One region of the Paenibacillus sp. TC-CSREp1 genome, then DNA from elsewhere that is predicted to be linked to it. Evidence: riboswitches for the same ligand, from Rfam matches in the RefSeq annotation. Region 1 holds a riboswitch; each other region holds the start of a gene.
The links. A riboswitch is a leader RNA that binds a small molecule or an ion and turns the genes downstream of it on or off. The one in region 1 is predicted to bind thiamine pyrophosphate.
Positions count from the first base shown of each region.

Region 2: linked by a shared signal. The riboswitch ahead of ACQSGY_RS22235 (ABC transporter substrate-binding protein) and the one ahead of thiM (hydroxyethylthiazole kinase) in region 1 are both predicted to bind thiamine pyrophosphate.
Region 3: linked by a shared signal. The riboswitch ahead of thiC (phosphomethylpyrimidine synthase ThiC) and the one ahead of thiM (hydroxyethylthiazole kinase) in region 1 are both predicted to bind thiamine pyrophosphate.
Region 4: linked by a shared signal. The riboswitch ahead of ACQSGY_RS08195 (thiamine phosphate synthase) and the one ahead of thiM (hydroxyethylthiazole kinase) in region 1 are both predicted to bind thiamine pyrophosphate.

Region 1 is NZ_JBNOKM010000020.1:950-9,120, forward strand. Features, by position in the region: gene ACQSGY_RS25245 (deoxynucleoside kinase) at 1-607, shown strand, start outside; gene ACQSGY_RS25250 (hypothetical protein) at 865-1,347, shown strand; gene ACQSGY_RS25255 (MerR family transcriptional regulator) at 1,617-2,360, opposite strand; gene thiE (thiamine phosphate synthase) at 2,620-3,285, opposite strand; gene thiD (bifunctional hydroxymethylpyrimidine kinase/phosphomethylpyrimidine kinase) at 3,285-4,097, opposite strand; gene thiM (hydroxyethylthiazole kinase) at 4,094-4,912, opposite strand; TPP riboswitch at 5,392-5,493, opposite strand; gene ACQSGY_RS25275 (radical SAM/SPASM domain-containing protein) at 5,704-6,585, shown strand; gene ACQSGY_RS25280 (pectate lyase) at 6,947-7,615, shown strand.
Region 2 is NZ_JBNOKM010000015.1:76,553-84,723, forward strand. Features, by position in the region: gene ACQSGY_RS22220 (Ig-like domain-containing protein) at 1-809, opposite strand, end outside; gene serS (serine--tRNA ligase) at 1,226-2,542, opposite strand; gene ACQSGY_RS22230 (hypothetical protein) at 3,373-3,858, opposite strand; TPP riboswitch at 4,160-4,272, shown strand; gene ACQSGY_RS22235 (ABC transporter substrate-binding protein) at 4,492-5,532, shown strand; gene ACQSGY_RS22240 (MTH1187 family thiamine-binding protein) at 5,922-6,212, shown strand; gene ACQSGY_RS22245 (ABC transporter permease) at 6,212-6,970, shown strand; gene ACQSGY_RS22250 (ABC transporter ATP-binding protein) at 7,010-7,996, shown strand; gene ACQSGY_RS22255 (TatD family hydrolase) at 8,104-8,171, shown strand, end outside.
Region 3 is NZ_JBNOKM010000036.1:7,691-15,861, reverse strand. Features, by position in the region: gene ACQSGY_RS29730 (Fe-Mn family superoxide dismutase) at 1-404, opposite strand, end outside; gene ACQSGY_RS29725 (alpha/beta hydrolase) at 898-1,929, opposite strand; gene ACQSGY_RS29720 (IclR family transcriptional regulator) at 2,345-3,088, shown strand; TPP riboswitch at 3,311-3,424, shown strand; gene thiC (phosphomethylpyrimidine synthase ThiC) at 3,874-5,697, shown strand; gene ACQSGY_RS29710 (hypothetical protein) at 6,669-7,112, opposite strand; gene ACQSGY_RS29705 (aspartate/glutamate racemase family protein) at 7,503-8,171, opposite strand, start outside.
Region 4 is NZ_JBNOKM010000004.1:348,250-356,420, reverse strand. Features, by position in the region: gene ACQSGY_RS08205 (hypothetical protein) at 1-16, shown strand, start outside; partial or broken gene ACQSGY_RS08200 (ABC-F family ATP-binding cassette domain-containing protein) at 69-1,622, shown strand; TPP riboswitch at 1,668-1,777, shown strand; gene ACQSGY_RS08195 (thiamine phosphate synthase) at 2,005-2,733, shown strand; gene thiO (glycine oxidase ThiO) at 2,761-4,038, shown strand; gene thiS (sulfur carrier protein ThiS) at 4,035-4,238, shown strand; gene ACQSGY_RS08180 (thiazole synthase) at 4,291-5,058, shown strand; gene ACQSGY_RS08175 (ThiF family adenylyltransferase) at 5,055-6,104, shown strand; gene ACQSGY_RS08170 (winged helix-turn-helix domain-containing protein) at 6,205-6,945, shown strand; gene ACQSGY_RS08165 (C40 family peptidase) at 7,160-7,660, opposite strand; gene ACQSGY_RS08160 (thiamine diphosphokinase) at 7,965-8,171, opposite strand, start outside.

The DNA.
Region 1 (8,171 bases):
AGTAGGGGTGGGTAAATCAACGTTAACAGCAGCGCTCGCAGAGCGTTTGAATTTCAAAACATCTCTGGAGCAGGTTGATCACAATCCTTATTTAGAGAAGTTTTATCATGATTTTGAACGCTGGAGCTTTCATCTGCAAATTTACTTTCTCGCAGAGCGCTTTAAAGAGCAGAAGAAAATTTTTGAAATGGGCGGCGGCTTTGTACAGGATCGTTCTATCTATGAGGATACGGGCATTTTTGCACAAATGCATGCGGATCAGGGAACGATGTCGGCTACTGATTTTGAAACTTACAGCAGCTTGTTTGAAGCAATGGTGATGACACCTTATTTTCCACACCCGGATGTTCTCATTTATCTGGAAGGCAGTCTGCCTTCCATTCTGAACCGGATTACGGAACGTGGACGTGAGATGGAAATTCAAACGGACCGTTCATATTGGGAGCATATGCATGAACGCTATTCGGTGTGGATTAACCAGTTTACGGCGTGTCCTGTGCTGCGGCTGAACATTGATGAATATGACGTGCATGATCCGGCTTCGCTGGATGCTATTTTGGAGCAGATTTCGGCTGTTATACAGCCTTCCAGAAAAGCTCAGGTATAATTAAATATATTGATCCTCTAGGTCAAGACAAGAGGAAGCAGACATCTCTTTTACGGTGAAATCAGGCTGTAGAAGGGGTGTTTTTTGTTAGATCAGCAGCGAATTTGAGAGCATTAGGTGAGACGACATGTTCAGATAAGACTGCATATGGGTAGAAAAAAGTAGAAAGTTGTTGAAATTTGAAGCTTTATGTGGTTTTATAGTAAAGGTGAATTCTGGAAAATCAGTATTAGCATGACTCAGGAGGGAAAGACATCGTGGAAGAAAAGCAAGGAGTTAAAATCGGGATGCCGATCATCGGCGGTTTGATTGCTGCCATACTGGGAGGTGTGGTATGGGCTGCGGTTGCAGCTATGACGGAGTATGAGGTTGGACTTATCGCCATATTGGTAGGGGTGCTGTGTGGTTACGCCGTAGTGCTGTTCTCCAACAAACAAATTGCGACGGTACACAAAATTATTGCTGTAGTTTTCTCACTCATCGGTATTTTGCTGGGCAAATATTTGACGGTTGTATATTTTACAGCTCAGTTGTACACGGATATGAGTATGATGAATCTGGTGTTTAACGGAGAAATGATCAGTGCATTTGCAGAAACATTCACGGAATATTTCAGTGAGCCCATCGATCTGTTGTTTGTCGTTCTGGCTATCGTCTCCGCATGGCAGATTCCAGGCCGGATGGCGAAAACAAGCATGGCTTCAGAAGCGTCAACCTCGGATCAAACACCTAGAGCTTAACATAGGTCAGGTTGAATTCGGAAGTGGAAGCATAGATCAAGATTCACCAAGAAGATATTAAAAAGTATTCGGAGTGCGTCCCATCCGTAGGGATCACATTGCGGCCGTAATACGTTTAGCTTCTAAAAGGATTAGGACGTTACGCCAGGGGCGTACGTCCTTTTTTGATGTGAGGGCATTGTTCTGAATGGGAAGATGAAACTGCATGTATGATCGCAGCAGGTTTACCTCCTAGAGTATGGAGCAGGAGTGCAGTATGTCCTTGGAAGCTATTCGTTGCGGTCGGCAAATATGGCCATCGCTTGGCACATAAACTGTGCCAGTCCCTCGCCAAACTGATCCATATTTCGAGTGAAGCGTTCATCCTCTACATACATTTGCCCAAGTCCTTTGAAGGCAGCTGGAGTGTAGTTTCCAATCTGATTCAAATACATATACCATTGCTTGATCTCGGCCTGTGCTGCTGCGGAATCAGGCGCTGTGTGGCGAAGTGCTGCCAAGCGTGCAAAAATATCGTTCATTTGTTTAGCCAGTTCTTTCTGTTTGTTCGCAGGTTGCTGCTGTAATTTCTGGTTGGCCTCATTCACGGCCTGATCTCCCCAGCGTTCGCGCGCTTCTTTTTCGTAAGGGTTATGGCTGAAATCGAAGCCGTGGAATTGCTCTTTGGCAGTCATCTTAATTTCTCCTCTCAGGTGTAATACGGTTTTATCAATGGTTGCAATCATCTGGTCCAGACGCTGACGTTTTTCGAGCAGAATGAGCTTGTGCATATGCAGTGCTTCCTCCGCGCTGAAGGTCGGGTCATCTATAATATTTTTAATTTCTTTCAGGGAGAAGCCCAGCTCTTTGAAAAATAAAATCTGCTGCAACCGTTCCAGATTGGCGTCGGAATACATGCGATATCCGGCAGCGGTAATCTCGTCCGGGACAAGCAGCCCGATCTCGTCATAGTGATGCAGTGTGCGCACACTGATGGAAGCCAGTTCAGAGACTTCCTTAACCTTCATGGCCATGAGTAAGACCTCCTTACAACATGAATTGTACAGTGTCACGTTGCGTGAGAGTCAACATGTATTTTTCGGAGGTGAGCTGTCGATGAGGGGATTATATATGAGGTGCTTGAGAGGGAATTATACATGATGTATTTGAGAGTGATTATATATGAAGTACAAGAACAGTAAAAGATTCATCGTTTAGATGGCTGGTACTGAAAGGTTAAGGATGCAGCACCGCACGGCTGCATCCTGGTTTGTGGGTGTGTGGGGAGCGCGGCTATGCCTGCTCCCCAAGCGTGATCGCAGCGAGCTGTGTAGCCGCTGCGCGCACATCGGCCGCACCCGCGATGGCGGAGATGACGGCTACGCCGTCGGCTCCAGCCGCCATCACGGCGGCCGCGGTATCGGGCGCAATGCCGCCGATACCAACCACCGGAACTGCGATGCCTGCGGCGCGCAGTTCCGCAACCCCGGCGGGGCCCAGCACAGCGTGGGCATCCGCTTTGGAGCGCGTCGGGTACATCGGCCCGACGCCAAGATAGCTTGCGCCCGCCTGCACGGCACGGCGGGCTTCAAGGGCGGAGTGGGCGGATACGCCAAGCATCCGCCCTTCGCCAATGCGGGCGCGCACCAGCGCCGCGTCCGCATCGCCTTGGCCGACATGCACGCCGTCGGCCTCCACCTGCACAGCCAGCTCCATATCATCGTTCACGATGAACGGTATCCCGTGCTGGCTGCACACCTCGCGAAGCCGCAGCGCAAGCGCTGTGCGGGCTTCGCCTGCCAATGCTCCAGTTCCCTTCTCGCGGAACTGGAACATCGTAATGCCGCCAGTAATCGCCTGGCGCAGCACCTCCACCGGGTCACGCGTCGTATTGATGCTGCCCATTACCAAATACAGCCGCAGCGCGCGGCGCACCGTCTCTGCATCCCATACCCGCATTAGCGCTCACCCCGCTGTCTGCGCTGGTACGCAAAGTGATTCGTTGGTCCGTGCCCGGCCCCGATTCCCAGCTCATCTTCGATGGCTGCCTGGATAAACGCTCGCGCGGTTGTAACGGCAGCCACAACAGTCGAACCCTTGGCCAGTTCGGCCGTAATGGCAGCAGAGAACGTGCAGCCTGTACCATGGGTATGCCGTGTGTCTACCCGAGCATTCTCCAGATAATGAAAAGACTGCCCGTCATACAAAACATCCACAATCATGCCGCTTCCCGCATCATGTCCCCCTTTGATCAAGGCATATGCTGTGCCCATCTGCACTAATCGCTTTGCGGCTTCTTCACGTTCGCTCAGACTGTTAATGCTCATGCCTGTGAGCAGCTCCGCTTCGGGAATATTGGGCGTGGTAATCAAGGCATGAGGCAAAAGCTCCTCAATGAGAGCTTGTACGGCCTCCTGCTGGAGCAGCGGCGCTCCGCCTTTGGCTACCATTACCGGATCAATAACCAGATTGGACCAGCCGTATTGCCGCCATTTGCTTGCAACGAGACGAATAATCTCGGCACTGTACAGCATGCCGGTTTTGACTGCATGTGGTTCAAAGTCTGCTCCCGTCGAATCAAGCTGCTGGGCTATGCCGGCATAACTGATGGGGAATACACCTTGGACACCTGTTGTGTTCTGTGCCGCAATGGCTGTGATCACCGTCATTCCGTATACTCCAAGCTCCTGAAAGGTTTTGAGATCTGCCTGGATACCTGCACCACCGCCGTTATCGGCACCTGCTATTGTCAAAGCCTGGGTTATATTCATCTTGCACCTCCGCGGATCTGACGGATCTGTGAATGTTCTGATACGAACTCGGGTGTCACCTTCGCAAGCTGGTTTAACAACTCCATCTGGAAGCTGCCTGGACCCTGCTGAGCTGTAAGGGCGGCAGCTTGTTCGGCTGCAACACCGTAAAAAGCAACAGCCTCGACAATGCTGTTCAGTAAATCATCTCCCGGCCGGGCAACTGCTGCAAAAGCGCCAACGACCGAGCTGAGAAGGCATCCCGCGCCGGTGACCTTCGTAAGCAGTACATGTCCGTTGCTGATGAGAAACGTCTGATACCCATCCGTAACGATATCGTACTGACCCGTAATAACAACAATACATGCAAGCTGCTGTGCAGCCCGTTCCGCGATGCTGATCCGGTCTTCTTCACCTTCCCCGGCATCCACACCTTTAATACTCCAGGGTACACCTATGACATGAGCAACCTCGGCAACGTTCCCGCGCAATACAGTAAGCCGAAGGTCACGAACAAGCTGCTGCACCGTCTCCGTGCGATATGCAGTTGCCCCGGCACCGACAGGATCAAGCACAACGGGTACATGATGCGCATTAGCGGACTGTCCTGCCAGCCGAATGGCTTGAACTACCTTTTCATCTAATGTACCGATGTTCAGCACAACTGCGCCAGCGATACTTGCAACGTCAGCAACTTCTTCGTGAGCATAGGCCATGAACGGAGAGGCTCCAAGGGCAAGCAGGCCATTGGCAGTGAAAGGGGCTACCACCAGATTTGTAATGTTATGAACCAAAGGATTAAGTGCACGTACACGCTCAAGATAAGACAACGTCATTACCTCCTTGATCTAAAATGAATTGCATGGTGAGACAAGCTGGTATTTACATCCAGACCATTACATCGAAGAACTTGCAATACGGCTTATTCACACATGAATCCCGATGAACATCCGTTTTGTACCCAGATTTTCTAAGGTCATACAAGGGAAAGTTGTACACTCATCTGGCTGTTATCCTCCCGATCGCAACGGCCTCTGTAACAGCTTTTTTGTACAGCTTGTGTTCGAGCTATCGCTTCCCTTACTTTGAACTTCGTTCAAAGCCAAAAGCAGCTCCATTTTGATCATTAGCTCCGGCAATTTATCTACCGTTTTTAAGGTTCATACGCGGCGAGAGCAAGTCTTTAACGAATTCCCGTCCATGCCCATGCGATGAGAAAACAAAAAAAGCCCCACTCATTTCCAGAGGAAATGAGCGAAGCTATAGAGGTTTTACCAGCATGGACTCTGCCAAATCAATGGAGAATCCTTTATCCACAAGAGCTGCTCCACTTCCCTCCGCTGGTATGATCCAGATCAGGTTCAAAGGGTCCGAATGATATATTCGTCTCAGCCGTAAGGCTCCCCCAGTGTGATGTGCAAAATATGCAGTTATGATCCAAGCATATATCACATGCGTCCAGAATGTAAAGAGGGCATGAGACTTGACGCTTGTTTTGGCAACGCTGCGGTTTACCGATTTACCTTCGCTCGTTAACCCGATATAATGGGGATTGGCCCATATGGCCGCATAAAGAATGAGGGCAGGAACTGTTTCACTTTCCTCCCGGCAGAATGGGGACCCTGAGTTGAAAACGTTCAAGAAAGTATATATCGAGATCACAAGCATCTGTAATCTGGCATGCAGCTTTTGTCCACAAACGAAAAGAGCCAAAGGCTTTATTGACCCTGAAGTGTTTAATCATATATTGGATCAGATCAAACCGCACACCAAACATATTTACCTGCATGTCAAAGGCGAGCCTTTGCTGCATCCCAAAATCGACCTGCTCCTGGATTCCGCTCATGCGAAGGGATTCAAGGTTAACATTACAACCAATGGTACACTCCTGCCAAAGACACAGCATAAACTGCTGGGCAAACCTGCATTGAGACAGATGAATTTCTCCCTGCACAGCTTTGACGGACATGAGGGATCAACGGATCGTGATGGTTATTTGCGCAATATTTTGACTTTCGCTCGTGAAGCTGTGAAGCATAATGTTATTATTTCGTTCCGGCTGTGGAATCTCACACAGGATAACTTTACGAATGCCCAGATGAATCGAAATCGGGAAACGCTTGAGGTGCTGGAGCGTGAATTCAATCTGGACTTCCGTATTGAGGAAAAGGTCGTTCCGGGCAGCGGTGTCAAAATTGCACCGAATGTATATCTGAATCAGGACCACGAATTCCAATGGCCAAGTCTGGATGCACCGGAAGATGACGGAAAAGGCTTTTGCCATGCGCTGCGCAGTCAGGCTGCGGTGCTGGTGGATGGAACGGTTGTTCCATGCTGCCTTGATGGTGAAGGTGTTATTAACCTTGGCAATATTCATGAGCAGTCTTTCTCCGAGATCGTTGATGGGGAGCGGGCCAACAATCTGGTATACGGCTTTTCGAAACGGGAGGCTGTGGAGGAACTGTGCCGCAAGTGTGGATATCGCCAGCGGTTTGGCACGGGTGCTTGAGGCTGGATGACTCTATGCCCTTCGGATTTTGACCGATTTGAGAGATGAGACCCTATTGTCTGTAAGCAGCCAATAGGGTCTTTTCTGTTATTTTGCGCTCATGAACAAGGGGTAAAAGCAGCATACTGCTAGTTAATATCGGTACATATTAATAAATGCGAATTGTAGAAAGCTGAGACCACATCTGTATTACTACCGGAATTGGTAAATCTAATCCAGGGATTATTCCTGTAATCCTCCTTTTTTTGTAGGATTGAATCAGGTTCCGAACAGGGGGTGTGCCGTTTACCTCAAAAAGGTTCCTGTAGACAAGCCAGCGGCTTGTTCAACGAAATACTCAAATCAAGGGAGGATGTTGATGATGAAAAAAATGTTAACGCTCTTGTTGTCTGCCGGTCTCGTTGCTTCTGTATTTGGTGTAATGCCTGTTGCGGCTGCACCGACCGTCGTCAATTCAACCATCGTGGTACCAAAGGGCACGACTTATGATGGGCAGGGAAAAACGTTTGTAGCGAATCCCTCTACATTGGGTGACGGTTCTCAAGCGGAAAATCAGAAACCTGTATTCCGGCTGGAAGCAGGAGCTACGTTGAAAAACGTTATTCTTGGTGCACCTGCAGCGGACGGTGTGCATTGTTACGGCAGCTGTAATATTTCCAACGTTGTATGGGAGGATGTAGGCGAGGATGCATTGACATTAAAATCTTCAGGGACCGTAAATATCACTGGCGGTGCAGCATATAAAGCCTATGATAAAGTGTTCCAGATCAATGCGGCAGGCACCATTAACATCAAAAATTTCCGAGCGGATGATATTGGCAAGCTGGTACGGCAAAATGGAGGTACGACCTTTGCGGTTAACATGACGCTGGACAACTCCAACATTTCTAATGTTAAAGATGCGATTATGCGTACGGACAGCAGTGTATCTCAAGGGAAGATCACGAACACCCGCTATTCCAAAGTACCAACCTTATTCAAGGGCTTTGCTTCGGGTAAAACGAGCCAGTCAGGAAACACACAGTATTAAACTGCACTTGGCGTAATGATCAAAACAAATGTAATGGCATAGGTGCTTTAGCTGATTTGCTTCAGCAGGCTTGAACTTTTTATTATTGATATATCGCTAGTAAACAACATGTCAAAAACAGGATGAAGCAGAGGAGATGCTGCTTTATCCTTTTTTTGACTATCTTCTTCTTTGAGCTTTTGAACGGACACTTATTCGGTGATGCCTTACAAATTGGTCTAAGAGTTCATTTTATACCTAGCTGATGTCAATCAGGTAGCATCTGGTAATGTAAAAAAAGAGGAAATATATATATTGTTATAATGGTTGATATACTTAAACTGAGGGGTGTTATTAAATGCTAAGAGGTTTGTCCCTAACATTTAGATTCCCTTTATGTTCAATTTATGTTAATTTTCATGAAATCGATATATAATTCATATTACATAGGAGGTGATAATATGGCAGGATGTCCATCAGGATGGACTTACACTAGTAAATGTAACGATCAATATTCATGCAATCTTAATCAAGTGTGTAGTACCTTACCGGTTGTGGAATATACTTGGTACAGACA
Region 2 (8,171 bases), on a different contig from region 1:
CCTGTCAAAGTAACTTGTCCTTCAGTCAGCGCTTTGACTGTACCATTTTTCACCGAAGCTACACTCGGATTGGATGAAGTCCAGACGATGGATTTGGACAGATTAACTGTTTTGCCATTGGAGTACGTTCCAATCACTTTCAGTGCCTTGGATTTCTTGAGGCTAAGCTCCATTGTTGCCGGTGTAACCTCTACTTTGGTGATGATATCAGTCACCGCGACAGGTACTTTAACGGTGGTTGAACCGTATTTCCCCTGCAGCAGCACCCGACCTGGTGTGACTCCTTTAATTTTTCCATTTTCAAGCACAGCCAGATTATTGGATACAGCCCACACAATGTCCGAGGTGACATCCTCTTCCTTGCCATTAGCACGTGTAATCGTTACCTTCGGGAGTGTGCCTTCATTCCCTTTTACAAACGTATAGGAACTGGGTGAAGCCTTGATGCTTTTGATCTTATCTTGTACCTGAACAGTGACTTGCGCTTTGACTCCGCTCACTTGCGCAATGATGGTTGCTTCACCTGCCGCGATCGCCTTGATTTTGCCCTTCGTCACCGTTACAACCTTCGCATTGCTTGTAGACCAGGTCACTCCTCCCGTAACATCCTGTTTGTTATCAAAACCTTCAACCGTTGCCATCACCTGATATGATACAGTCTCACCTACACTCATCTTCTGTGAACTGCCGCCGGTAATTTCAATTGAGATTACATCACCCGTCGCTGCCCAGGCAGACGATGGCACTGTAACGGTGAGTGCAAGAATCAGTGCGAGCATGCCTCGTAAAGCCCATTTCATTTTACTCATGTCCAGTCTCTCTCCTGTCATCTTTTTTTCGCCTTCTCTAACATCCAATATTTTACTGCAACTATACCTTATATCGGACAAGAGGTGGTTAAAGTTAATGACAGGATCGGAAAGAGAGTGAGGCCCCTTTTCTGATTTTCATTGTATAATATACAAAAGTGACGAAATACTGTTGTAATACAAACCATATAAGAGGGTGAGGCTTGTATGATTGAGAAAAGTTTGCTGGACATGGTTGCTGTTAAAAACACCAGAAAACGTATGAAGGCTATCACCACCTCAACGTCTACCAAGATTCGCCCGGAAGATGAGATGATCTTATTAATGAAAACCGCCCGCAACCGTTTCGAAAAAGCACTGCAATCGGGCCAGATTGAAATTATTAACGAGCGTGAATGGAAGCTGCATCCTCATCGTCATATCTCTTCTTTTTGTTCCTCACCCTGCTCACACACCGGCAACATCAAACGTTCGAGTCCGCCCATGTATGGTCGCAGCGCTTTCGGAATATGAATGCTGCCATCGGCCTGCTGATGGTTTTCCAGCAGTGGAATCAGAATACGCGGTGATGCTACGGCTGTATTGTTGAGCGTATGGCAGTAAACCAGCTTGCCCTGCTCATCCAGGCAGCGAATATTCGAACGGCGAGCCTGAAAGTCATGCAGATTCGACGACGAATGAGTTTCGCCGTAAGCGCCGCGGCTTGGCATCCACGTTTCGATGTCATACTGTTTGTACGTTTTCTGCGACATATCGCCTGTACATACAGCCACCACACGGTACGGCAGCTCCAACTGCTGCAGCAGTTCCTCCGCATGTCCCGTAATCTCCTGCAGCATACGCTCCGATTCCGCTGCGTCCGGTGCACACAGAATCACCTGCTCCACCTTGGCAAACTGATGCACACGGTACAATCCTCGCACATCCCGTCCACCCGAGCCTACTTCACTGCGGAAACAGGTCGATACTGCCGCCAGTTTTACCGGCTCTTTCACATCAATGACTTCATCCGCATAATACGAAACCAGCGGCACCTCGGATGTACCTACCAGCCACTTGTTCTCACCCTGCAGCTCATACACCTGATCCCGGCCTGTCGGGAAAAATCCGGTATTCACCAAAGCATCCTCTCTGACCATAAGCGGAACCTCAAGCGGTGTGAATCCGTGCCTCAGCAGCAGATCCAGCGCAAGCTGCTGTACTGCCCGGTGCAGCAGCAAACCAGCGCCCTTCAGCACATAACTTCGCGTTCCGCCAATCTTCACGCCGCGCGGAATATCAATCAGTCCATGCAGCTCCCCAAGCTCGACATGATCCTTTGCTGCATAGTCAAACTCGGGCAGCTCGCCCACCCGCCGCAGCTCCACATTATCTTCGTCCGACAGACCTGCAGGTGTATCCGGTGATACCACATTCGGCACCAGCCATTGCAGTCTGGTTACCTCCTCCTGAATCAACGCCAGCTCTGCCTCTTTCTGCTCCAGCTCATCATTAAGCTGTTTCACCTGTGCCCGCATCGTCTCTGCTTGCTCCCGCTCTCCCGTCTGCATCAGCTTCCCGATCTCTGCCGACAATGTATTACGCAGACGCCGCCCTTCCTCTGTTTGCTGCAGCAGTGCTTTGCGTTCATTATCCCGCTGGATTAACACCGCAATATCCACTTTGATTTTTTTTCCGTCAGCTGCCGCCTGAACCTCTTCTGCATGTGCCCGAACCCACTTCATATCTAACATGGTCACCGTCTCCTTTGGTTAAAAAAATACAAAGAGCGCCCTCATCCCTTGGGACGAGGAGCGCTCTGCTCGCGGTGCCACCCAACTTGCCGAATCATTCAAATTCTTCTGATTCAGCCTCTTGGTCCGCGATAACGGGCGGTTCCGGTTAACTTGGGAAAGTTTCAATTCGCTCCCTGGCGAAAACGCCTCCGAGTTGGATTCTCTTCAACGGCATGATCCGATCTGTAATTGTGTTTACCAGTATATACGAAGACAGATTAAAATTGCAATCTCTCAAGCCCGATTTTTAGTAAAAACCAGAAAAATGAGTTCTTATGCTCGTTGATCCCTGTTAACACAGGCTCCTCTTACGCAGCTTTGCATTGTTAAATCAGATACAGCTATAATCGTATAAAGTGATTAAATGACTAATTTTCCATCCAACAATTGTTTGCCTTCAGGAGGAGATCAACGGTAAAAGGTCTGAATTCAAAATATTCCTCTATACAATAGAGTATATGTTATAGAATGGAGCTGTTTCTCGATGAACATGAATCCAAACAACCTGATTTCATCAGAGGCCGAGGCTGCCAACCAAAGAGCAGATGAACTCGTCCAACAAGCTAAACGCAGTATATGGGCTAGTGGCATCCTGACCACAATCGTTAGTGCTGTAATTTTGATTGGCCTATTTTATTGGATTGCTTATATCAGAACTTCCTGAGTCATTCGCCCCAAAAACAAAAATTAATCTGATTTTCAAAAGAGAAGGGTCAATATAAATTGCCCAGGAAATACTGATAAACCACTCTTCTCCTGAGAGATAACCGCTCTATTCAACGATGGATTCAAGCAGATACAGCTGTTTTCCCGCCCTTGAACAATCTGCTGAACAAATATCGCACGAGCGGTCCTAAAATAAGCAGCTGCAGTGGCAGAGCCAGACTAAAGTTACGTGCTATGGTATGCAAATACGCCCCAAATACAGATACACCATTTAATTGATCGGCAATATAGGCAGTCACAATGCCATACAGAGACATGATCAGAACCATACCAATGACCATAAACAATGACATGGTAATGATGCCTTTTACTTTACCTGACTTGGCAAATGGCAGGGAAAAGGCAATTTTTTTCGCAACAGGACCAACAATGAAGGATTCCACCAAAAATGCGATAATAAAGCAGATCACGAATTGAAGCAGGATCTGCATCATAGACATCTGGTCTAACATTCCCGTGTGCCACAGATTAAAGGTCATCATCACGAGAACCATTCCTGTACACATCATGATTCCAAAAATAACTTGTTCTTTCTTGCTTACTGGCATTACACTCATCCTTTCTGTAACTTGGATCATTATAGACAATTGCACTCCCCTCTCATAAGTGAACATTATGTGAACGTTTGGCGAATAGAGTATATCTGAAAACACGGAATGAAGCCCACTTCGCTGAATCCCCCTTCCAAACTGAACGTTTACCTCAGGCGTGCCGGGACACATCAAGGGAAAGTGACGCAGCAAGGGTTGAAAAGGCGGCAAAAGATGCATCTCCAGCGGTTTTCAAGACCCACCCTAGACACATACTCGTCACTGGCCTATAATTACACCTAGTAATGCCCGTAACTTCATAGTTTCCCAGGGGAGTCGGAATTGGCCGGCTGAGAGTGTATCCCATCAAGATACTAACCCTTAGACCTGATCTGGATCATGCCAGCGTAGGAATCGGAGTATATTGCAAGAGGCACAGCTATAAGCTGAACGCCCTTCTCTCAAACCTGCACGCGTCCCGGATTACGGGGGCGCTTTTTTTGTTTTCTTTTGACAAGCAGAAACAGAAAAATGTCGTCATCTGGATAACCCGCGAGGTATAAATCAGCCGATTTATGCAAAGGGATTGGATATGAAGCCAAGGAGTACCCCGTGCCACCCGGCCGGACAGAACGAAGGAGAGAGAATCGAATGAACTGGCGTAAAATGTTGGGAATGTTATTCATGTGTGTACTATTGGTGACCGTTGCAGCATGTGGCGGTAAAGAAGCCGCACCGGCCGATCAGAACGGAGGTGCCAGCACAGACAGCAAAAGTGAAGGCAGCAGCGCGGCACTGAAAGATATAAAGGTTGTGCTCGACTGGACCCCAAATACCAATCATACCGGTCTGTATGCAGCCGTAGATCAGGGATTCTATAAAGCAGCAGGTCTGAATGTCGAGATTGTGCAGCCAGGAGCTGGCGGTGCAGATACAATGGTCGCTTCTAACGAAGTACCGTTTGGTGTCAGTTACCAGGAGAGTGTGACTCAGGCGCGCACACAGGACGTACCTCTCGTATCGATTGCGGCAGTGATTCAGCATAATACATCCGGTTTTGCCGCTCCAGTGGATCGCAAGATTAAATCGCCGAAGGATTTCGAAGGCAAAACGTATGGCGGTTGGGGCTCGCCGGTTGAGGAGGCTGTGATGCAATCCATTATGGAGGGCGAAGGTGCTGACGTATCCAAAGTCAAAAATATTAATATGGGCGACGCGGACTTTTTCACAGCGGTCAAACGGGATATTGATTTTGCCTGGATTTTCTATGCCTGGACCGGGATCGAAGCAGAACTCCGCGGTGAACCCATCGACATGTTATATGTAAAAGATTACGCCAAAGCGCTGGACTATTACACACCTGTGCTTGTGACTAACGAGCAGACGATTCAGAAGGACCCTGAATTGGTGAAAGCTTTCTTGAAAGCCACTTCCGAAGGGTATCAGTATGCGATTGACCATCCTGAAGAGGCTGCGAACATTCTGATCAAGGCTGTACCTGATCTGGATAAGGAATTGGTGCTGGCAAGCCAGAAATGGCTCAGCCCGAAATACAAGGACGACGCACCTCGCTGGGGCGAGCAGAAGGAAGAAGTGTGGAAGAACTACACCGACTGGATGTTTAGCAAGAAGCTTCTGGATAAAGAAATTGACGTATCCAAGGCGTATACAAACGAATTTTTACCGCAGTAAAAATCGCTATTAATAATATTACCTTAGGTAATATTATCACTTTATGTAAAAACGTAATTTGATATTTACACAGAAACGTAAAGTGTAGAAGCGAAGCGATCGCCTATAGCTTTTTCTGTAAGAAAGCTACATCGGAAGCTTGCGCTTTCTCTTGATTTATTTGCTAAACACAATGGATAAGTTGATTTTTTGTACACAAGAACGGAGAGTACAGACCCCTCAGAAGAAGCGAAGCGGTCGCCTTTATCACCGGATTTTTCCCTTTGAAAAGGGAATCAAAAAAATCTGGGGATAACAGCGATCGTAGAGGGGACTGCACTCGGAGTGGCAATGTGTACAATCACTATTCTACTTATCCCCCCCACACCCGAAAGGAGTCTTGATCTCTCATGGCAAGCACGTTACTCAGCATTCAAGTGATACCGAAAACGCCAAACGGCGAGAATTCATACCCTTATGTAGACCGCGCGATTGAAGTGATTCAGCAGTCCGGCTTGAAATATCAGGTTAATGCACTCGACACCACGATGGAGGGCGAACTTGAGGAACTACTGGAAGTGGTCCGCAAAATGCATGAGGTGCTTGTGGAAGCCGGCAGTCCAAGCATCATCTCCCAGATCAAAATCGCACACAGTCCAGACGGGTTCAGCATGGATATGCTGACGGAGAAATACCGCTAATGTCTGCCTATTTCAAAAGTGTATGGCCGCCACTTGTGGCGGTTATTCTCTTTATTGCGATATGGCAAGGGGCGGTTTCCCTGTTCCATATTGAGAAATGGATGCTGCCTGCGCCGTCCGACATCGCTCGTGAAGCAGCTTCACAGGCCGATCGTCTCGGCATGCATGCCTCTGCAACGATCCAATTAACCCTGATCGGCTTTGCGGCCGGAACAGCCGTTGGCCTGGTCATTGCGATGGTGCTGCATCTCATTCCTTTTCTCAAATCAGCCTTGTATCCTTTACTTATTCTTAGTCAAAATATTCCGACCATCGCGCTGGCACCGCTTCTGCTGATCTGGTTTGGCTTTGGCCTGCTACCCAAGCTGATTACGATTATTCTGGTCTGCTTTTTCCCGGTAGCGGTCGCCGCTATGGACGGACTCACACGCACCGATGCTGCGATGATGAACTACATGCGTATGGCTGGCGCGAAGCGCCATCATATCTTCTGGAAGCTGGAGCTTCCTCATGCCCTGCCATCGGTATTTTCCGGCATCAAAATTGCCGCCACTTACAGCGTGATGGGTGCAATCATTGCCGAATGGATCGGTGCAGACAAAGGCATCGGCTATTATATGATGCTGCAAAAGTCAGCGTACCGTACAGATCGTCTCTTTGTAGCGATCATGATTATTGTGGCGCTCAGCCTGCTGCTGTTCCTGCTCATTGCCTTGCTGGAAAAGCTACTTGTACGCTGGCGTCCGCAAAAACGTTAAACCTGTACCACGAGTCTGTACTTAGGATGTGATCACCAAATGAAACAGCTACAGGACAAACCAGATACAGGCATAGAAGCGACCAAACACGGTCACACAGCGTTGACTGGAGCAGGCATATCCAATACGCATGATGCTCGCCTTGCTTCTGTCGCCACTCAGGTTGCTGGTCCAACCGATACTGCACGCACGTCTAATTCGGCAGTTGCATCTGTTCCGCCTGCGCTGGATATCGTGGATGTGCATGTATCTTTCAAGGAACGGCGGCGTAAGCTGCCCGTGCTAAACGGGCTGTCCCTCACGGTGGAGAAGGGGGAATTTGTCGCCATCGTTGGCCCGTCCGGCTGCGGTAAAAGCACCTTGTTCCACATCATTGGCGGTTTGTTGAATCCGCAGGCGGGCGAGGTGCGGATGAACGGCAAGCCGGTTACGGGGCAGCGCGGGCATATCAGTTATATGCCGCAGCAGCCTGCCCTCTTCCCTTGGCGGACGATTGAGGACAATGTGCTGCTCGCGGGCGAGGTAGCCTCTGCCGCAGCTTTCACTGCCTCCAATGCTCTACCGGCTCAGCGCCCCGAGGCTCTCGCCGAGGCCAGGCAGTGGCTAGGCAGCGTTGGTCTTGCCGGATTCGAGCGGGCATATCCTCATCAGCTGTCAGGCGGGATGCAGCAGCGTGTGGCTTTCCTGCGTGCATTGCTCAGCCCGCAGGAGCTGATGCTGCTGGATGAACCATTCAGTGCGCTCGATGCCCTGACCCGAAGCGACATGCAGCGCTGGCTGCTGGATATCTGGGAACAGAACCGCCGCTCGGTGCTGTTCATCACGCATAATATCGAGGAGGCGCTGCTGCTGGCGGATCGGGTGTATGTGTTATCCAATCGGCCAGCAGCTGTGCTGCACGAGGTTCAGGTTCCTTTTGAACGTCCAAGACGAGAGGAGATAACCGAGGACCCTGCTTTTCTCGAACGCAAACGGCAAATTGCCCAGTGGATGAAAGAAGAACAGCAGAAAGCCCGCCTATCTTGATATTTGGATAGCGCGGGTTTTTTAGTTAATTTTTCCTCCATTAGGTGATCCATGTGATGGGAATTGGCGTTATATACTATGTAAACCGATACAAGGAGGATTCCCTCATGCACTCTCAAGCATTCGCACCGTTAATCGACGCTCATATTCATTTGGATAAGTATACTCCAGAGGA
Region 3 (8,171 bases), on a different contig from region 1:
AGTACCCCCAGGAAATACTCTGATTCACGGATGATATGCAGAATTACAGTTTGAGCAAGTGGTAGCGCACGTACAGCGGCGCTTTGCTCCAGCATGACATACAGCTGTTTAATAAACGCCCTGGACTGATCCTGAGCTGCCGAGACAAGCTGATCAATGCAGCGCACGATATAGGGAGCCGGCGGATGGGTTGCGGGCAGCAGCTGCTTGATCAGCTGATTCGCTGCTCGTTCGCTGCTCGCAAAGGCTGCCTCCCATTCCTCCAGCAGTTTCACATAAGCAGGCTCCAGGTCAGGCACCAGTGCCCGAATCAGGAGGGTATGTTCTTTCTCCTGCTCCTTCCAGAAACGGATTTCTTCCAGTGTCCGCAAAGGCAGCAGACGGCCATATTCGTCGCAGTTCATATTCAGTGGACCTCCAATCCTGCATTTTTAATTATTAATTCATCGTACAAGCTTTCATCAAGCAATCATGAAGCGATCATCAAGTAAACTTTCATCATTCCACGCAGTCTACGTTCATTTATGCTATATAAGTTGAACTAAGGATTTTACACCATCCACTCCGATGACAGAACAACCTGGAGAGTAGCGGTTATCCCCAGATTTTTTTGAATTCCCTTTTACAAAGGGGAAAATCCAGTGATAAGCGTATGCTTCCGGTGTAGCTTTCTTGCAGAAAGCTTTCAGGCGACCGCTCCGCTTTTTCAGTTTTTTTGTCCTCTCCGTTCACGTGTAGATAAATAGTTCAGCTTATATAGCTCATTCACAACAGTATATTCCGGGGGCGTGTTGTCCTATGTGCATGCAAAAAAAGAGCCCCTTCGGGGCTCTGAACACGTTCACTGAGCTTTGCAGCGTGGACCACGCTAACAAAGTTCATCTATAAATTAGTAGCTCAACGCACATTATTACTTGCGGTTTGCTGCACATCGTCACTGCTGGTCTTGGTCACATGACTCAGGAAAGTCGAAACACGGCGTAAATATTCCTTCGGATGCTCCCTGAAAATCAATTCGTGATGCGCGTCCTTCACGATCCATTCCTCCGAATATGGATTGGTCTGATTGGCGGCAAGCTGTTCAGCAATTGGATAAGGAGCCTTCTCATCCTCCGTACCGTGGATAAAGAAGATCGGGAACGAATAGTCCTTTTTCTTCACTTCCTGATACGGAATCTGTTGCAGACCTGTCCCGTTCAGCACAGGGAAGAGCAGCTTCATAATCTCCAGTGTAGGCTGGCGCGGCAGATTGATCTGATTATGAATGTTATGGTAGAGCGTGTCCGGCTCCAGCAGGAACGTGCTGTCCAGAATCATGGCATCTACTTCATTCGTCAGCAATCCGGTCTGCAAAGCGGTGCCTGCTCCCATGGAGAATCCCCATACGACCAGTTCCTGCGCTCCGCGCTGCTTCGCGAATTGAATAGCACCAAGCAGCTGCTGTGACTCGGCTTTGCCGCCTGTAGCTACAGCTCTGTTGATTTGAGAGGCAAAGCCGTAATCAAACATCACAACATTGAACCCGAGCTGGTGTGCGTAGTGGGCCAGATCATACATCGGCACCCAGGTTTCCTCGCGGTTGGCACCATATCCGTGACTGAAAATAATCGTTTTACCCGAGTCATTACTAGCTGGAATATACCAGCCCTGCATTGTGCGGCTGCCGTCTGCTGCCGGGAAGGTGATATCCTCGTATTTCATGTTTTTGGCCTGCATGGGATTCGAGAAAACAGGTGCGACTGTAGGGTTCGAAAGCACCCATGCAATATAACCGTGTAAGGCAATAAAACAAAACAACAGGAAAAATACAACGGAGAGCAGCAACGCTACGACAATATGTTTAAACCGAATCAGCCTTGGTGACAACGAAGAGGGCAGATCGGACACTTTGGTATGCAGCGGGGCTTCGCTCTGGGATGTCGAATACATGCACGCCCCTCCTTTAAAATTCAGTTAAGCGAAATTCAGTATACGATTACAACTGGCAAACAACAGCTATTTATTTTACTTAAAATCAAGCAGACATCCTGATGCTAAAGTCATGCTTTAGTATGGATTTAATTAAATGTGTTCCTATCTTTATCGTATGTTCCGATATAGTTAAAGTCAATTGATTAGCGCCATTTGTTACGCAATTGTTATATAGTTCTTTAGTTGTATAGATAACATTTCCATAGTGTGAAATTTACAGGAGATTAAGGTGCAAGAGAGATATGTGAAATGGCATGGTATTTTCAAGTTTTCGCCAGCTTCATCACTCTTTTCGGTTTACAGATGAGACCGTTTCTCATATAATTTATGTAACCAAGTTTCATGTGATGAAACATGAGGAGGGCATCATGCCATGGAAGACCGTAAGTTAACCGTCCGGGCTGTAGAACGGGCGCTGGATATATTACTATGTTTTACCACACGCAGTGATCTTGGACTCACCGAAATTGCCAGCCAGATCGGTTTGCACAAAAGCACGGTGCATCGCTTGATGGCTACGCTGGAGGATAAGGGCTTTGTCATTCGTGATGCGGCCACGGAGAAGTACCGACTGGGCATTCGCATCTGGGAGCTGTCTGCCCATATGTCACGCAGTGATGATCCTGCGATTCTATTGTTACCTGCAATGGAGAGGCTTCGCGATCGTTTGGGTGAAACGGTGAGTCTCTACCTCCGAGACGGCAGCGAGCGGATTCGGATTCAGGCGGTACAGAGTGATCAGGCCATTCGCCGGGTTGCGCCTGTAGGGGCCAGATTGCCGCTTTCCGTAGGAGCTTCCAGTAAAGTGCTGATGGCATTTGCCACGGAAGAGGACCGCGAAGAGCTGATGAACGGCCCGGAATGGCCCGTATTTATCGACCCGGCCGTGTATCTTTCGCAGATGGAAGACATCCGGGAGAGCGGGTATGCAACGAGCTATGAAGAGCGTGAGCCTGGAGCGGCTGCGGTGTCCGTACCGATTATGGATCGCAGGGGCAGCATTGCGGCAGCGCTTTCTGTGTCTGGCCCGGTCAGCAGGCTCTCACAGGAGACACTGCATGAGTATGCACCCGTGCTGAAGGAAGCGGCAGCGCAGATGGGACTTATGCTGTCGTAAATTCGTTGTCGTACTTTTTTGGAGTGAAATTGGCTCCAATATTTGTTCCAATAGAATTTGTGTTAAAGGGCTTTTGCTCCTGTTCCATCTGAACATACAAATTCTCTGGAATATAAAGGTTGTATTTCTAACCAGATTAAGCTACTCTGTAATGGACGGCCCGGCGGGGCCAGTTGAGCATCATCGTTGTAGTTGAACAGCGGCGTGTATGCCGTAATATGTTTACGTTACTGGGGGAGTCCGAATTGTCCGGACTGAGACGGGATCGCACGAGATTCCGGACCCTTTGCACCTGATCTGGATCATACCAGCGTAGGGAAGTAATCGGCCTTTTGACCACAAACACTATAGACGTTAACCAGGCGCAGATGCTGTTTTTGCAGCGAGATGCCTATGTTTACGTTTATAGTGATGGACATGAGTCGGTTCCCTCGGAACCGGCTTTTTTATATACAGCGGCAAGTTGAGCTTCGTATGTTGAGCGTCCGCCTTCGTGATATCCTTGATCTGATCGCAGATTGTGAGGCAGGGGTTAGACGACAGGGTGGAGCAACGAACAACAAAAGCGATGGAATAACCTGAACTCATCGTGAAGCCAATCCTGAATTCGACGCTGCCTGTACATAATAAGGTGTCTCCTGGATCAATGCGGCTGTGTGCGCAGGGTCATTCCTGTTGTGCTTCTGTGCTCTGGATGTTCTGGACAGGTGGGTGAGCCATGCAAAGCTGACACATTCGTGTACAAACGACACGGAGCCAAAATCACGGAGGAGGAGACAGGAGACATGAATACAGGTAACGAAACGGGGAAGCAGATCGGAACAGAGGAATTGGGGCGCGATGGTCATCCGGTGGAAAAGAAATCCGGAGCGGCGGAAGGGGTTCAGCCCTTCCCCGGCAGCCGCAAAGTATACATTCAGGGCTCACGGCCGGACATTGCTGTACCGGAGCGTGAAATTGCCCTTCATGACACGAATACTCCCCAAGGGGTGGAGCATAATGAGCCGCTGCGTGTCTACGATACAAGCGGCCCGATGACCGATCCCGAATTCCAGATGGATATTCGGAAAGGGCTGCCAGCGCTCCGGAATCACTGGATTATGGAGCGCGGTGATGTAGAAGCATATGAAGGCCGGGCGGTGAAGCCCGAGGATAACGGCTTGAAGCCTGGTGGACGAAGAGCCGGGGCGGAGGAGTACCCCGGATTCCGGGGGCAGCCGCTGCGCGCTCAGGCTGGGCGCTGCGTTACACAGATGCATTATGCGCGGCAGGGCATCATTACGCCAGAGATGGAATACGCCGCGATTCGTGAAGGCGTAGAGCCTGAATTTGTACGGCAGGAGCTGGCAAGCGGGCGGGCGATTCTACCATCCAACATCAATCACCCGGAGAGTGAGCCGATGCTGATTGGTCGCCATTTTCACGTTAAAATCAATGCGAATATCGGCAACTCGGCTGTATCCTCCTCCATCGAGGAGGAGGTAGAGAAGATGACCTGGGCGGTGCGCTGGGGCTCGGATACGGTGATGGACCTCTCCACAGGCAAGGACATTCATACGACCCGGGAATGGATTATCCGCAACTCTCCCGTGCCGATTGGTACGGTGCCGCTCTATCAGGCGCTGGAGAAGGTGAACGGAGAGGCTGAGGCTCTAACATGGGAGCTGTACCGGGATACACTGATCGAGCAGGCGGAGCAGGGCGTGGATTATTTTACGATTCATGCCGGCGTGCTGCTGCGTTATATTCCGATGACTGCGAAGCGGATGACAGGCATCGTGTCACGGGGCGGGTCGATTATGGCAGCGTGGTGTCTGGCGCATCATCAAGAGAACTTTTTGTACACCCATTTTGAGGAAATCTGCGAGATTATGAAAAGGTATGACGTGGCCTTCTCTCTGGGGGATGGACTGCGTCCAGGCAGTATCTACGATGCCAATGACGAGGCACAGATGGCGGAGCTGGCAACGCTCGGTGAATTAACGCAGATTGCATGGAAGCATGATGTGCAGGTGATGATCGAAGGGCCGGGGCATGTGCCGATGCACAAGATCAAGGAAAACGTCGATTTGCAGATGGAAATCTGTCAGGAAGCACCGTTCTATACCCTCGGCCCGCTGACCACTGACATTGCGCCCGGCTACGATCACATTACGTCTGCCATCGGAGCGGCGATGATTGGCTGGTTCGGTACGTCCATGCTCTGCTACGTAACACCTAAGGAGCATCTGGGGCTTCCCAACAAGGACGATGTGCGTGAAGGGGTTATCGCTTATAAAATAGCCGCACATGCCGCGGATTTGGCCAAAGGCCACCCACGCGCCCAGCGTCGGGATGATGCGCTGTCAAAGGCGCGTTTCGAGTTCCGCTGGCGGGATCAGTTTAATCTGTCACTGGACCCGGAACGGGCCCTGTCCTATCACGACGAGACGCTGCCCGCAGAAGGGGCGAAGGAGGCACATTTCTGCTCCATGTGCGGGCCGAAGTTCTGCAGCATGCGCATCACGCAGGACATCCGTGCCTTTGCCGCAGACCGTGGCTTGAGCGAAGAGCAGGCTGTAGCCGCCGGAATGCAGGCGAAAGCCGAGGAGTACCGGACGCGATCATAGGTGAAAAGGTAGCCGTAGTATCCTGTGGTATCGTAGCAGTAGCAGTAGCAGTAGAAGTGGAAGTAGAAGTAAAAGTGGAAGGAAGGCAGTTCCAGTAAATAAAAATGACCCGGAATTAGGCCTGTAGGCTTGAGTCCGGGTCACTTTTATACCGATGCAGGTTTAAATCTCGTCTCCCAATTCTAACGAATCCTACAAACCTTATTTGGCCGTTTTTGCCTCTGTTAAATTTCTAACGAATCACAGCGACGTTATTACACCCAAAATCGCTGCAAAACGAGAAATATACACCTGAAAACCTGAAATAGCGCTTCTAGGAATCGTTACATTTCCAACGGGGCTAAAAAGCACCAAATAGCGTCATCTGGAATCGTTAGCGGTACCTTTACTGACCTACTCCGTCCTCACCGGTCAAGCACCCACCAACTACTTCAGCTACTGACCCACCACGTCCACCGATCAAGCGTCCACCAATTACTTCAGCTACTAACCTACTACGTTCACCGCTCAAGCGTCCACCAATTACTTCAGCTACTAGCCTACTACGTTCACCGATCAATCGCTCACGAATTACTTCAGCTACTGACCTACCATGTCCACCGATCAACGGCCCAACAACTACTTCAGCTACTAGCCTACTACGTTCACCGCTCAAGCGTCCACCAATTACTTCAGCTACTAGCCTACTACGTTCACCGCTCAATCGCTCACGAATTACTTCAGCTACTGACCTACTATGTCCACCGATCAACGGCCCACCAATTACTTCAGCTACTAGCCTACTATGTCCATCGATCAATCGCCAACCAATTACTTCGGATACTAACCTACTACGTTCCTACCTATCAACTACCAACCGTTAACTCCCGTTTCAACTACCTGTCAAACACCTTTCCAACCTACCTGCTGCTCTATTTGCTCGTCCATCAACTCTATTCAACAGCAGTTCATCCTGCCGACACTCCAGCGATTTAGTCATAATATCCTTTAGTATAAACGGCTACTGTGGAGAAGCAGAGATGTTTCATCTCGTCCTGCTGGTTTTCGGCAGGCATCTCCTGAAACCAGGGCTCCTGCATATCCGCTCGGGTCATTGGCACGGGACGCCATAAAATCAGGCCGATCTCATCGAACTGGAAACTGCATCCAAGCTCGGGGTCCTCGCGGTCATAGGGGGCAATCTTGTCCAATTGCGGAATAAGCGTATCGGCTTCAGTGCCCAGCAGATCCAGCTCACCCAGTATACACTTGAACTCGTCACTTTCATAAAACTCAATAAATTGCGCTTTGCCTTGAGCATCATACTCCACTTTGGGATCAAAGGTGAAGGCGTCTGTCTGTTCAACTTCCTTCTGTGTCATGCCAAGCCGGATATCCCCGATGGATTGACCAGGTTCTACAGCGAGATGTTTCATGATTTCATTCCTCCAAAATTTAAAGTGTACATGTATGTAGCTGTGGTGATTCATGTAAAGACGAACCGCATAGGCAGGTTAAGTCAATTATGGGTGTATGGAGCACGTCATGCGGTGTAAAGGTTACTGATGGTGCATAGAGCACGCCATGCGTTGTAAAGGTTACTTATGGGTACATGGAGCTCCGGTGTGCTATGTGGGTTAACTAAGAGTACTGGAAGCACCATATATGCACCATAAACAAGTTACTTTTGAACAATCGACTGACAACGTTAGCTAATTCCAGTTGTTTAGTGCAACGGTGTAGCAACGTAGATGTTTGTGTGTACGAGGGGAACAGGTGTGGTACACATGACAAATGACAACGTGACCAACGCGTTACATAGTCACTTATACCCTCTGTTTAATGCCGATATCTCGCTCCAGGCTCCGGCCTAACGAGGATAGTGGTGTATAGATGGTCACACCTGCACTCAGGGATGCCTGCTCGGCGGCAGGGGCCATGGAGAGCTGGGCGGCTACCAGGCAGGTGTCCTTGCGTTCAAGGGCAAGCTGGTGCAATGCTTCTTCCAAAGCCGCAAGATAGCCGTCCTGATCCCCCCGCATGACCATATCAAACAGGCCTGGAAGCAGCACGGATTCAAGCTCGGGCTTGTCTTCTTCTGCTCCATGCCGATCCAGATGTTCACGATACCGGGCCATTGTCGGCTCAACTGTCGCAGGATTCGTAAACGTCAGCAAATATCGTTTCGGCTGCCTTCTCATCATGGCGAGAAGTGAATCATCAATGCCCGTTACCGGAATCGGCAACGGTTGCATTTGTTCCAGTACAACTGCAAACAAGGTGCACGTTATAAGAATGGCATCGGCATGACAACGGCTCATCCATTGCAGTGTCTGGTTTACTTTTTCCCGAACAAGAGTGCTGTTGAAATCCTCATCATGCTTGAGTCGATCAAGACCCGGGTCCACATAGTGAACCAGTTCGACAGAATAAGAAGCCAGCGCTTGCTCGATCAGTCTGATGTTGGAGTGGTGTGCGTGGAAACAGGCAATTGT
Region 4 (8,171 bases), on a different contig from region 1:
ACCTGTGCTAAAATAAAGGTTCAAAAATTAACTAAAGTCATGTAAATAGATAGGAGCAGCCTCATCTTATGAGTTTATTGTCTGTAGAGAATGTCAGTCACAATTTTGGAGACCGTACATTATTTAAAAATGTTTCTTTTCGTCTGCTTGCCGGAGAGCGCGTCGGCCTGGTCGGGGCCAATGGTGCAGGTAAATCAACCCTTATGAATATCCTCACGGGTAAACTGCTGAAAGACAGCGGTAAAGTGGAATGGACGCCTAAAGTCCGTTATGGATATCTGGATCAGCATACAAAGCTGACCCCTGGCAAAACGATTCGTGATGTACTGTAGGATGCTTTTCTGCCACTGCTTGAGCTGGAAAAGGAGCTGATGCAGATCACCGATCAGATGGCCGATGCAGATCCGGACAGACTTGAGCAGCTGCTGGAGGAAATGGGTGAAATTCAGGAGCAGCTGGAGCAGGGCGATTTTTATCTGATTGATGTCAAAGTGGAAGAAATGGCAAACGGTTTGGGGTTAAATGCGATTGGTCTTGATCGGGATGTTGCTGCCCTGAGCGGTGGACAGCGCACTAAGGTGTTGCTTGCAAAGCTGCTGCTGGAGAAGCCAACTGCCTTATTATTGGATGAGCCGACAAACTATCTTGATGTAGAGCACATTGAATGGCTGACGCGTTATTTGAAAGACTATCCGCACGCCTTTCTGTTGATATCACATGATACAGAATTTATGAATGAAGTTGTGAATGTGATTTATCATCTGGAATTTGCCAAGCTCACACGCTACGCTGCCAATTATGAGAAGTTTCTGGAGATGGCGGATATGCAGAAGGCGCAGCATATTGACGCTTATGAAAAGCAGCAGGAATATATTAAAAAGCAGGAGGACTTTATTCAGCGGAATAAAGCTCGTGCATCCACCTCGGGACGCGCAAAAAGCCGGGAAAAGCAGCTTGGCAAAATTGAGCGGATTGATCGTCCGGACGAAGCGGCAAAACCAACTTTTAAATTCAAGGATGCCCGTGCAAGCAGCAAAACCGTGTTTGAAGGTGTTGATTTTGAAATTGGTTACACGTATCCGCTCCTGCCAAAGATGACGATGACCATCGAACGCGGAGAGAAGATTGCTATTGTGGGCTGTAACGGTGTCGGCAAATCAACACTGCTCAAGACAATTCTGGGTAAAATCCCGCCCATTAGCGGTAAAACCTTTCTCGGAGATTATCTGGAGACGGCATACTTCGAGCAGGAAGTACGTGCTGCAAATATCACGCCGATTGACGATGTGTGGAATGAGTTTTCTCATCTGACTCAAAATGAAGTGCGTGGACATCTGGCCCGCTGCGGCCTCAAAAATGAACATATTACACGTCCTTTGAACATGCTGAGCGGTGGGGAGCAGGCTAAGGTTCGTTTGTGCAAGCTGCTAATGCGTGAAAGCAATTGGGTGCTGTTTGATGAGCCAACGAACCATCTGGATGTTACTGCGAAGGCCGAGCTTCAGCGTGCGTTGAAGGAATACAAAGGAACCGTTTTGCTTGTATCCCATGAACCTGATTTTTACGAAGGCTGGGTCACCAAAACGTGGAATGTGGAAGAATGGTCTGAAAAAGCACGATGACAAAAAAATCCGACTGTGGTAATATAGGCTACAACTTCAACTTCATATGAACACTAGGGGGGCCGCACGATGCGGCTGAGATGGAAGAATGCGATTCCGGACCCTTTGCACCTGATCTGGATCATACCAGCGTAGGGAAGTGGCGCGTTTCAGCATAATGACAGTAAGTGATCCTTTTATGAACGAACAGGAACCTTACTATACAGTGATGCAGGCATGAGTTACCGCCGAACGGTTATGGACTTAACTGTTTAACAGGTATTAGCTGCACGCTCGTTATTTAACTGGACCTTTGTTTATACGCAGCCACTCCTACGGGAGTGGCTTTTTTGTGTTATGCCATTTCCGTACTTTATGCTGAACCGATGAGAGGAAGGACAACGTGAACAAAACAGAACTTGCGGCAGAAAGTAATGAAAAGAATAAACCGCTGATCGCTAACTCTCCAATGCAAATGGACACATGCAGCCCGACATGCTGCCAAGATGACTCTTCCTTTGAACTGCATGTTGTGTCTACCAATAAGGGTGAGCGAACCACGGTACTGAATGTTGTCAAGCAGATATGGCCTTGGGTGGATTACATTCATATCCGGGAAAAACAGCTCTCGCTGCAGCAGCATTTCATCTGGGCCAGCCACATGACAGAGTCAGGGGTTCCATCCTCACGTATAGTCATCAACGGGGCCAATCCGTTTGTGCCCAGCGAATTTTGCCGGGGTGCACACTGGAGTCAGCAGATGCTGACGAAGGCGGATGTGAGCATAAATGCTGTGAATAAGGGGGAACGGATGCGCTTGGGAGTATCGGTGCACTCCTTAAATGAGGCACGTGTGGCAGCGGATTACGGTGCAGATTACCTGTTCTTCGGGCATGTGTATACAAGCCGAAGCAAGCCTGACTTAACGCCCAGGGGGTTGGAGGTGCTGGCTGAAGTATGCTCAGGCGTTGACATTCCTGTGATTGCCATTGGTGGTATCCAGGCATCCAACATCCAGGCGGTGCGGTTAGCGGGAGCTCGTGGCGCTGCTGTGATCTCGAGTGTATTTCAGCATGAGGACCCAGCTCATGCGATCCGTCTTATAAAACAGGCTGCAGAAAGAGTAATATGAATGTTTCAAAATCAAGGAGATGAGCACATGCAAAAGCGAGGAACCGTCACACGGGATCAAGGTTCTGATGATCAATCCAGATGGAATGCATGCTATGCCTCGGATGAAACATATGAATCCGATACTTCATATGAAACTGCCAATATCCCGCGATCTGTATCATCCGGCATGCAGCATGCAGAAACCATTATTGTTGGCGGAGGCGTTATAGGCTGTGCTATTGCCTATGAATTGACACGAAGAGGACATGAAGTGCTTCTGATCGAGCAAAACGAGATTGCCAGCGGAAGCTCCTGTGCAGCTGCGGGAATGCTGGCTGCGGATAGTGAGGATTTTGCTCATCCTGTTATTGCTCAGGCTGCTCTTGAAAGCAGAGCATTGCTGCACAGTCAAAAGGATCAATTGTCTGCTCTATCGGGCATGGAACTCGGGTTGAGGCAGAGCGGATTCATCACACCGTTCAGATCATACAGTGAAATAAGTCGTTATAAGGAAAATCGAAGAGTCTTGCCACTGACGGAACAGCTTTGGTGGGATAGAAATACGGTGCAGCGAGAAGCAGGCTGGCTTAATCGGGATACGTATGGTGCTTATTACCGATCATTGGAGAGTGAAATTCTGCCCGTGTCGTTGACCAGAGCTTATGTGAGGTCAGCACACAGGATGGGCGCCCGGATATGGGAAGGCGTCAAGGATATTCAATTAATAGTGAATCAATTTGGTGTACAAGGGATTGCTACCCCGAAGGGAAATGTTACCTGTAAACACGTAATTATAGCCGCTGGCTTGAATGGTGAAACGCTGCTGCAGCAGGCTGGTATCAACCTGCCTTCAACTCCGGTCAAAGGCGAGGTAGCTGCGATTCAATTTCCGGCGGACCAAACAGCTTACAAACCGGATCGCACGCTTTATGCGGAGGATGTCTACATCGTTCCAAAAGCGAATGGAGAGGTGTGGATCGGGGCTACGAGCTGGCCCGGGAAAAAAGATCACAGCGTATCAGCCTATAGTGTGCAACGATTGCTTAGTAGCGCAAGCAGCTGGGTTCCTGGCATCAAAGAAGCTCATTTCTTGCGGGCGTGGGCAGGTGTAAGACCTTCGACTCCGGATGGTCTTCCGTATATAGGAGAATGCGAAAACATGCCTGGTTTGTTTACTGCCTATGGGCATTACCGCAACGGAATATTGCTCAGTGCGGTAACCGGACGCTGGATTGCAGACATGCTGGAGGGCAAAAGTGCTGAGGATATTGGGATTGAAGCCTTATCGCCTAATCGATTGAACAGAAAGGAAGTTGTGCGTTGAACATTATCGTGAACGGACAGAAGATGGAAATTGATGATGATTTGAATCGGGTGGACAAATTGCTGCAATCCTTTAACCTGCAAGTGAAAACGGTTGTTGTAGAGCTGAATCGTAACATTTTGACAAAGGATCATCATGAAACAACAGCGCTGAGAGAAGGCGATCGAATCGAAATTGTTCATTTTGTCGGTGGGGGCTAAATTAAGATAGGTCGCAGCATAGTTAATCATTTAAATTTGGGAGAGTGATGATATGCTTCATATCGGAAAATATGAATTTAATTCAAGACTGCTGCTGGGAACAGGCAAGTTCACGGATTTGCAAGTTCAGAGCCAGGCTGTGGATGCCTCGGGTACAGAGATATTGACCTTTGCGGTACGCCGTTTGAATCTGGAGGAGGCGGGTAAGCAGCATTTTCTGGACACGCTGGATTTAAGTAAATATACACTCCTGCCAAATACGGCAGGTGCCTCAACTGCAGAAGAGGCGGTGCGGATTGCGGAGCTTGCACGGGCGTCAGGACTTTGTGATATGATAAAAGTTGAAGTCATCGGAGACGGAGTAACGCTGCTTCCCGATCCGCTTGAAACGTACAAGGCTTGCAGCATTTTGCTGGAAAAAGGCTTCACGGTGCTGCCTTACATTTCGGACGACGTTATTTTAGCCAAACGACTGCAGCTGCTGGGAGTTCATGCGGTGATGCCGGGTGCTTCTCCGATTGGTGCGGGCCGAGGCATCATTAATCCATATAATCTGGAGATAATTATTGAGCAGGCCGTTGTGCCCGTCATTGTTGATGCAGGTCTGCGCTCACCCAAGGATGCTGCTTATGCCATGGAACTGGGAGCAGACGGTGTACTCCTGAACACGGCGGTATCCGGATCTGCTGATCCGGTCAGCATGGCGAAAGCGATGCGGCTGGGGGTGGAGGCAGGAAGGCTCGCGTATACGGCAGGCATGATCCCGGTGAAGCGTTATGCGGCAGCAAGCAGTCCGGCGGAAGGAATGGTTCATACATGACAGAACAGTTATACCAAGCGGAGCAGGGCGATCGTTATTCCAGACAGGAGCGATATGCTCCTCTCGGCCCAGAGGGTCAGGCCAAATTAAAGGACAGCAAGGTATTAATTATTGGAGCAGGCGCACTTGGAACAGGTATTGCCGAAACGCTGGTTCGCTCTGGTGTTGGACAGATAACTATTGTCGATCGGGACTATGTGGAATGGAGCAACCTGCAGCGGCAGCAGCTCTATGTTGAGCAGGATGCAATAGAACGCATGCCCAAAGCCATGGCGGCAGTCAAACGTTTAACTGCGATTAACTCGACCGTTCACATTGAAGCCAAGGTGATGGATGTACGCGTAGACGAACTGGAAGAGCTCATCCCGGAGGCCGATCTGATTATGGATGCAACCGATAATTTTGATACAAGGTTACTCATTAATGATATGGCTCAGAAGCATCAGATTCCATGGATTTACGGGGGCTGTGTCGGCAGCTACGGGATTACGTATACGTTTTTGCCCGGGGAGACACCTTGTTTGAACTGCCTGCTGGGCGAAGTGCCTCTTGGCGGAGATACCTGTGATACGTCGGGAATCATTCCTCAAGCGGTACAGATGGTAACGGCGAATCAGACAGCGGAAGCAATGAAGCTGCTTAGTGGCAACACAGCGGCTCTTAGACGAAAGCTGTTGTCTTTTGACGTGTGGCGCAACGAGTACATATCCATTAATGTGGATGGAGCGAAAAAGCAGGACTGTGCTTCATGCGGCCCATCTGCCACGTATCCGTTTCTTTCGGCATCCAATCTGGAGAAAACGGATGTACTTTGCGGCAGAGACACGGTGCAGATTCGTCCTGCGCGGCCCATGCGGCTTGATCTTCAGCAGACAGCTGATCGTCTGACTCGGCTTGATGAAGGAAAAGTGGAGAGCAATCCTTTTCTGGTGTCATTGACAACAGGTAAGCATAGATTGGTCATTTTTCAGGATGGCCGTGTTCTTGTTCACGGTACAAAAGACACTGCTGAGGCGCGTTCTCTGGTACATCGCTATTTTGGCTAAATAAATAAACTCAACGTACACTCCAATGTGATGAAGGTTTAAAGTCTGTTCCCGGTGGGAATGGACTTTTTCTTTTTAAGGCATCCTAACGGTACAATGCATGCCAGAGAGCGGCGGAAAACAGACGGGCCGGGTGAGATGTATGAAAACAGCGATTATGTTAGCAGGTTTGGGTGAGGCAGCTCAACGTATAGAGCATATTTTGCAAGAAGAGGGTTATGAAGTGAGGCAGCTTGACTGGTCTGAAATTGATAAGCCGCGAGAAACAGATGCTGCTCGGGAACAATTAATCATTCTTGTGGATCGGGATACAGAGGATATACAGAGGACCGAACAGGATAGAATGACTTTGAGAAAATGGATGAATCAAGGAAACGTGACCCCCATTCTTGTTATTATTCCCGAAGCTTCTCCGCAGCGAGTAATTGACTGGCTTGATTTTGGAGCAAACGACGTTATGGAGGAACCGCTGCATCCGAAGGTGATGTTAGCCAGAATACGCAGCTTGCTTCGGCTTTTTGCCAGTGCTTCGTATGATGGGGAGGAAATCATCGTTGTGCAGGACCTCAAAATCAATCTTCGTTCACGCAGAGTGAGCCGTGCGGGGCAGTACCTGAATCTGACTCCCAAAGAATATGAATTATTGGAATATTTAGCGACACATCTGAATGAAGCTTGCACGCGTAGTGATATTTTACGTGAGGTGTGGGGGTATGACTTTGCGATGGATACAAATGTCGTAGACGTGTATATTAAACATCTGCGGGGCAAGGTTGATAAAGGGAGAGATGTGAAGCTGATCCAGACGGTGCGGGGGGTTGGATATATGTTATACGGTTAATGAAATAAATGGTAATGGTTCTCTGTATTAAAGGGAGAGCATCCACCATTATCCAGTTTGAACGGAACAGCATATCGGGTAAATATATAAAACAGAAACAATGAACTAAATGGGGACTTTGAGGAAATCTATTCCGTTATTCGGTTAAATATGAAAAGACCGGATCAATATGACCCGGTCACGTATCATTATTTGATTGTAAGGTAAAGGCGTACTAGAGTACACGACGAGCTGTAATGTAAGTTCTTTTCCAATTACCAGAGTTCAGATCCGACAGCGTTACGCCTGGAGAGCCATACGTATGAAGAATCTGTCCGTTGCCAGCGTAAACACCCACATGGGTAATGTTCGAACCGGTTGAGCGGCTGCCGCTAGAGAAAAAGACCAGGTCGCCTACACGAAGATTCGCTTTTGAGACAAATTTACCTTCCTTGGATTGTTTTACGGACGTGCGCGGAAGGTCTACACCATACTTTTTGAAAATATATTTCATGAATGAAGAGCAGTCAAAGTACTTGGTTGTTGTAGTCGAAGCGCCAAATTTATATGGAGTTCCCATAAAGTTTTTTCCATAGTTCACAATTTGTTGTCCTGTCGATACAGATGCTGTTGCGGCTTGCGCCACAGGTGCATTTGTCATTAGTACAGCTCCAAAACCTAGTGTAGCGCACAACCCGACGGTTACGGCCTTTTGGATCAAGAAGTTTGTTTTCATGTTGTTATTACCTCCAAAATTCGTTTTCGTTAAGTTGCTAGAGCGAGTATAACAGGTTTGTAACAACCTAGAAATTGGATACATAAGCAAAAAGGCTGATAGATCAGTAGTTTTACTACGTTTATTAAAATACGATTAAAAATGTCAAAAAATTAATCATTGACGAATGATATAATAGATTGAAATTAAAAATCCCCTTGATTATCAAGGGGATTCTGTTGTTTGTTTATGTTTTTATCTCTGAAATATAGGTTACAAAAACGTAATAATTAAAGATGGCTCAGGGGGGAATCGAGCGAAAGAATCAGTCTTTGCTTTGGATAATCAACAGAAGACCACTGTCTATTGTCACTGTGCCAGAATCACTTAACAGCTTGTTGCTGATCCCCAGGGACTGTCCCATTCGGATGGTTGCCTGATCCAAAGGGTACATAAATCCTTCAAGACATATGCCGGTAACCTCGTGCGTTAAAGGAAGAAGTGACACATATGTATATCCACGTTTTTCTAC